2 regions of the Paenibacillus sp. SSG-1 genome follow, and region 2 is predicted to be linked to the other one. Evidence: predicted binding sites of a transcription regulator. Region 2 holds the regulator's gene; the other holds the start of a gene.
The links. Region 2 encodes NrdR, which represses ribonucleotide reductase genes. Its sites were predicted from a motif close to AACACNATATATNGTGTT; they were not measured.
Positions count from the first base shown of each region.

Region 1: nrdI (class Ib ribonucleoside-diphosphate reductase assembly flavoprotein NrdI) is a predicted target of NrdR. The motif match lies at 1,720-1,737, and genes of this name have one in related genera.

Region 1 covers NZ_MBRK01000001.1:6,220,048-6,223,452, forward strand. The annotation lists gene BCV73_RS28325 (sugar-binding transcriptional regulator) at 1-271, opposite strand, end outside; tRNA gene BCV73_RS28330 (tRNA-Arg) at 512-586, shown strand; gene clpP (ATP-dependent Clp endopeptidase proteolytic subunit ClpP) at 795-1,391, shown strand; gene nrdI (class Ib ribonucleoside-diphosphate reductase assembly flavoprotein NrdI) at 1,817-2,176, shown strand; gene nrdE (class 1b ribonucleoside-diphosphate reductase subunit alpha) at 2,163-3,405, shown strand, end outside.
Region 2 covers NZ_MBRK01000001.1:500,261-503,665, reverse strand. The annotation lists gene BCV73_RS02505 (Gfo/Idh/MocA family protein) at 1-280, opposite strand, end outside; gene BCV73_RS02500 (AraC family transcriptional regulator) at 447-1,325, shown strand; tRNA gene BCV73_RS02495 (tRNA-Ala) at 1,377-1,449, opposite strand; gene nrdR (transcriptional regulator NrdR) at 1,685-2,152, opposite strand; gene BCV73_RS02485 (alpha/beta-type small acid-soluble spore protein) at 2,367-2,585, shown strand; gene BCV73_RS02480 (lytic transglycosylase domain-containing protein) at 2,677-3,240, opposite strand; gene coaE (dephospho-CoA kinase) at 3,237-3,405, opposite strand, start outside.

The DNA.
Region 1 (3,405 bases), 5.7 Mb from region 2:
GCACTTTCACCATCGGCTCCATCTGTTCGAGCAGCTTGCTTCCCGCCTCACTGACCCTCATCCCAGAGCTCTCGATCTCAATCAGGCCCTGGGACTTGAGAAGATCCGTCTCGGCCCGCAGCACCCGCTCGGTCATATGCAGGGATGCAGCGAGCGTTCTCCGGCCGATCAGCTCCGACAGCATGATCTGATGAAGAATGGTATATCTGGTCTTGAGAACGTCCACGAGATCAGGCAGAAGCTGCTTTTGTATCTCTAATATATCCCGCATTTCTTTCCACTCCTGCAACTTCGCTTCCCTCTCTCCCCTGGCCCTAAAATGTCCCGGGTCAACGTTTTAAGTCCCACCACTATTCTACTCAATAATGGCGCTGGTTGCAAGTAGTCCACTGACTATAATTCACATCAGCCTTTCCTCCTATACAGCATTTTCCTGATCCAAAAAAATTAATAACTTAACCCTTGCATTTTGAGGCAAGCTATCATATAATAACTCTTGCTATTGAATTTTGCGCCCGTGGTCCAATGGATATGACGTAGGCCTCCGAAGCCTGAGATCGAGGTTCAATTCCTCGCGGGCGCGCCATTTTTCTTCAATAGAAGAGAACGCAGAACGGCAACCGTTCTACGTTATGTTTTTAACCAAACGTACCACAGCCAATCAGATGGCTATTTTTTTTACCTCGAGTTTGACTTTCTTTGACTTTTTGTTTGAAATTGTTTATCATGTGGTTAATACGGTAACAGTATGTATAGAATGACCTATTTTGAGCCAATTAAGGGAGGTTTTCCACGTGAGTTATATTCCTATGGTCGTCGAACAAAGCAACCGCGGTGAACGGGCTTACGACATCTATTCCCGTTTGCTGAAAGACCGCATCATTTTCCTGGGCACCGAAGTCAATGACGTGGTCGCCAATTCTATCATCGCCCAGCTGCTGTTCCTCGCAGCCGAAGATCCGGAGAAAGACATCCATTTGTACATTAACAGCCCCGGCGGATCCATTACGGCCGGTATGGCGATTTTCGATACCATGCAGTTCATCAAACCGGACGTATCTACCATCTGCGTAGGCTTGGCCGCTTCCATGGGCGCGTTCCTGCTGAACGCCGGCGCCAAGGGCAAACGCTTCGGCCTGCCGAACAGTGAGATCATGATCCACCAGCCGCTCGGGGGTGCGCAAGGCCAGGCTACGGATATCGAAATCCGCGCCCGCCGCATTCTGAAAATGCGCGACACCTTGAACCGCATCCTGTCCGAACGTACCGGACAGCCGCTGGAGCGCATCGAGAAAGACACCGACCGTGACTACTTCATGAGCGCAGCTGAAGCGCAGGAATACGGACTGATCGATAAAGTTCTGGAAAGCACTCCAATCCAAGGCGTGTAAATAATCGCGGCTTTGGAACCGAAGAAAAACAGGGAATCTCCCCGAATCGATCCGCTTACGGATCGCCGGGAGGCTCCCTGTTTTTTTGTTTTTCAAGGCGTCAAGCAGGCTGCAAGCGCACCCATGAACATGATTCTCATAGGCTTGACCACATCAATATATTGATGTATTATTCTTACTACATGCCAAATATCATCTACATATTGATTTCCATCGGCATAGTATATATAACATATTTTCCCTCTATCCCAGTCTATCGGTGTAGTTCTGGGATTAAGGGATTTCATGTTCAGCGAAGCTGAACCATTCTGTGATCACAAGAATAACGACCACGATATGTGGTGTGGTTATCTACAATGACGTCAATAGACGTTTTTTTTGCGCCCGTGACCACGGCAGAGAACATTATTCAGGAGTGAAGGATCATGCTAATCGTCTATGATTCCAAGACCGGCAATGTCAGACGCTTTGTCAACAAGCTGAACATGAGAGCCATTCCGATCGAAGAGCAGGAGCAGGTGAATGAGCCTTACGTGCTCGTAACGTATACAACAGGTTTTGGGCAGGTGCCCGAGAAAGTGTCCAACTTCCTGTCGAAGAACAACCGCATGCTTCGCGGCGTGTCGGCCAGCGGCAACCGGAACTGGGGGCCTCGTTTCGCCAAAAGCGCGGATACGATATCGGAGATGTACCATGTGCCGGTCATCACCAAGTTTGAGCTTTCGGGAACGATGCGGGATACGGAGATTTTCAAAGAGAGGGTGCGGAGCATTGAAGCATATTGAACTCAACAACGAAATTATGCAGCGCGGATCGGACGGTTACTTTCAATTGGAAAAGGACCGGGAGGCGGTTGCCGCCTTTATGGAGGAAGTGGAGCGCGATACGATGAAGTTCGGCTCCCTGCGCGAGAAGCTGGATTACCTGATCAGCAACGACTACTACGAGAACGTGTTTGAGCATTATACCTACGACGAAGTCGAGTCCGTGTTCAACCTGACGGGGAGCAGCGACTTCCAATTCCAGTCCTACATGGCGATCTCGAAGTTCTACAAGGACTATGCGATGAGAACCAACGACAAGAAGCAGTACCTGGAGCAGTATCCGGACCGCGTCGCCATCGTGGCGCTGTACTTGGGCGAAGGGAATATCGGTAAAGCGCTCCGTATCGCCGAAGCGATGATCGAGCAGCGGCTGCAGCCAGCGACCCCGACTTTCCTCAACGCCGGCAAAAGCCGCCGCGGTGAGCTGGTCTCCTGCTTCCTGCTGGAAATGGACGATTCGCTCAATTCGATCAACTACGTGCTCGGCACCTGCATGCAGCTGTCCAAAATCGGCGGCGGCGTTGCCGTCAATTTGTCCAAGCTGCGTGGGCGCGGCGAACCGATCAAAGGCGTGGCCGGAGCGGCCAAAGGCATCATGCCGGTGCTGAAGCTGATGGAGGACGCGTTCTCCTATGCCGACCAAATGGGCCAGCGTAAAGGCTCGGGTGCCGGATACTATAACATTTTCGGCTGGGATGTCATCGAGTTCCTTGATTCGAAGAAAATCAACGCCGACGAGAAGCTGCGCATCAAGACGCTGTCGATCGGGCTGATTGTGCCGAATAAATTTTACGAGCTCGCCGCCCAAAACAAGCCGCTTGTGGTCTTTGGCCCTTACTCGGTGTACAAAGCCTACGGCAAGCATCTGGACGACCTGGACATGGACGAAATGTACGACGAGCTGCTCGCCAATGACCAGGTAACGAAAAAAACCGTCATGAGCGCCCGCGACATGCTGACGAAAATCGCTTCGATCCAGCTCGAGTCCGGTTATCCGTACATCGTGAATAAATCGAACGCCAACAAGGTGCATGCGCTGAAGGATGTCGGCCAGATCAAAATGTCCAACCTGTGCACGGAAATTTTCCAGCTGCAGGAGACTTCGGAAATCAACGACTACGGTGTCGCTGATGTGATTCGCCGGGACATCAGCTGCAACCTGGCCTCGCTGAACATCGTGAACGTGATGG
Region 2 (3,405 bases):
CCACGATCACATGACTGCCTGCATTCAGAAAATCAATAGTAACGGGCGCATGAACAAACGGAGGCAGACAAACGGAAACCAGGTCGATCTCCTGATCAAGCAGTTCCTTGTAATCTTTAACGATGGCAGCGTCCAAACCGTATTGCTCCCGCTTGGCTTCGGCCTTCTCGGGATAAAGATCGCATAACGCAACAATTTGGCAGCGTTCCTTCAACTGCAGATAACCTTCGATATGAGCGGACGAAATCGCCCCGGTCCCAATAATCGCAACCTTGATCATTTCGGTTAACCTCCCCTGAGCTTTCTTCATTGGCATATAAGGATATTAACTGAAGCTGCGAGAACATTGTGCTTCGCTGTGGGGGAAAAAATAACACTAGATTGCGGTTCTGCGATAGAATAGATTCGAAAGCGAGTACATACGGGGGAAGAAGGAGGCAGCGGCCATGTCTTTTGTAGCGGGTAACTATAGCGAGGTGCCCCTGCATTTTGCCTATAAACGAAAAAGCGTCAACGATGAGCATAAGGAAACCTTCCACTCCCATCTCGGGGTGGAAATATTGTTGATCCATCAAGGGAAAGGGGCGATGATCGTCAATAACAACCGCTACGACATCAAACCGGGCATGCTCTGCATTTTTCAGCCTTATCAGCTCCATCATCTCAAGCTCGAATACGACGAAGGCCAATGCTTTGAACGTTCCCTTGTAACCTTTGAACCGACGATGTTTGAGTCTTATTTTGAAAAATGGCCTTCGCTTCATACCTTTTATCGATTCATGTATTTAGGGGAACTCCCTGTTCCGTGCTTGTATGACACCGGGGATGAGCTCCACATCCTGGACGCTGTCTACAAAAGCTTGGATAATCAATTACCCGCGCTTTCAGAGGCGGAAAGATATGAGGAATTTTCTTTATTTCTCGTTATGCTGTACCGTTCGATCCAACACGTATGGAATCAGCGGACGGAAGCCGGGCTGCCCAAACCAGCCCTTCGCCAAAATCATCAAGTGGAGCACATATTGACATGGATCGAGGCCAACTATACGTTACCGTTTCGGCTGGACGACATGGCCAAGTCGCTGCATTTATCTCCCTATCATGTTTCGCATCTCTTCAAAGAGGCGACAGGCATCAGCATCTCCGAATACATCATGGCCCGCCGGGTCCATCAATCCGTTCTGCTGTTAACGACCACGAAAAAACCAATCTCGCTCATTGCTGAGGAGATTGGTTTAGCGAACAGCTCTTATTTTTGTAAATTGTTCAAACTGCGCATGGGCATTACGCCACACCAGTATCGGAAGAAGTGGGCCAGGGCTTAAAATTAAAAAAGACAAACAAAAAAACCCTTGATTCCCAAGGGTTTTCTTCTATGGAGCCTAGGGGGATCGAACCCCTGACCTCATCGCTGCCAGCGATGCGCTCTCCCAGCTGAGCTAAGGCCCCTTAATATTTTCTACTGATTTATTATGTATCAGCGACTCTTATAATTTATCAAAGATTTATGCATGTGTCAACAAAAAAATTCAAAAAAAGATTTGGAGCTCATGCAAGTGTTCAGCCTTATGCTCCCATGCCATGGCCACCGCCAAAAGCAAAAGAGGCCCTGGAAGGCCCTTTTGCTCTTTAAGATGGTTGCATCCTCTGTAACGGACCGGCAAAGCAGCATACCCCTTAACGGTTAGTCCTCCACCGTATTTTTGGACAGCAGCCCCTTCAGCTCTTTCATGAACATGTTGATATCTTTAAATTGGCGGTAAACCGACGCAAAGCGGACATAAGCCACCTCGTCCACGGGATACAGCTGCTCCATCACCAGCTCGCCGATCTGGCGGCTCTCCACCTCCGCCACGGCGGTGTTGCGCAGTGATTTCTCCACCTCGGAGACGATCATGTCGAGCTGCTCGACAGATACCGGGCGCTTCTCGCAGGCGCGAATCAGGCCGCGGAGGATTTTATCCCGGCTGAACTCTTCCCGGCTTCCATCCTTCTTGATGACCATCAGCGGCGTTTCCTCCACCATCTCAAACGTGGTAAAGCGCCGGCTGCACTTCTCGCACTCACGCCTGCGGCGGATCGATTTATTTTCGTTAGCGGGCCGTGAGTCCAGCACTTTCGTGCCGGCATAATCACAGTACGGACATTTCATGGTAAACTCCCTTCCTTTGCAAATCACGGTGTATATAGAACAAAATCACGAACATTCACAGGGTCCGAATGCCGCGAACCCTTATCCCGTCAGGGATTAACTTGCCGCCTCACCGAAATGTATTAAATTTCCAACAAAAACTTTTCAAAAAGAGTAATGAACTTTTGAGCTTCGAGACATAATACATTTACAAACAGCGAGGAGGTGAACAACAATGGCTTCCAACAACAACAGCTCCAACAACCTGGTAGTACCTAAAGCTACCGCAGCCCTGAACCAATTGAAATATGAAGTCGCTCAAGAACTGGGTATCAGCATCCCACAAGACGGATACCAAGGCAACATGACTGCATATGAGAACGGTTCGATCGGGGGACTTATCACTAAACGTTTGGTGACCCTGGCTGAACAACAACTGGCTGGTCAATTCTAATTCGGTTTGATACCCGAAGAAGTGTTGGAGACGCTAACCTAGCTTCTCCAATGCTTCTTTTGTTATGTTTAGCGACAGAACAGTACTCCCTTTAAAACTCGCTGTATATCCGCGTGTACTGATTGTAGTAATAAATGACCCGCTGGACGTAGTGCCGGGTTTCCCCGATGGGAATATTTTTGACCGAGTCGTAGGTCCCGTCCCATACGCCCCTTTTCAGCCAACCGTCCACTTTACCAGGCCCCGCGTTGTATGCGGCGATCACGGCAATCCGGTTTCCTTTAAACTGCTCCGACAGCGTTTTGAGATACCAGGTGCCGATTTCGATGCTGGCCTCCGGCTCATGCTTAATATGGTCCAGCGTCACTTCGGGAAGCTTGGCCTTTTCCATCGCCCAATTGGCCGTATCCGGCATTAACTGCATCAGGCCGAGAGCCCCCTTCTTGGACTCCTTGCCCAGCTTGTAATTGGATTCCACCCGGATAATCGAAGCCACCAGGAACGGGTCGACGTCATAACGCTCAGCCTGCTCGCGAATGTTCTCTTTATAATGTATCGGGTAAAACCACGACATCCAGTTCGTATTAAAAAACAGGATGACGACAAATCCTAAAAACAACAGAAGAAGCACTCTTTTTTTGCGTAAAAACTTCATAGCAGGCCCTTCCGGTTCCAAAATTCATCCACTTGGCGCTCCGTCTCGGAAGGTTGTCCACTGTTGTCGATCACAACGTCGGCCCGCTTCTTCTTCTCTTCGATATCCATTTGGGAACGAATCCGCGCGACCGCTTCGTCCTTCGTCAGCCGATTCCTCTCCATC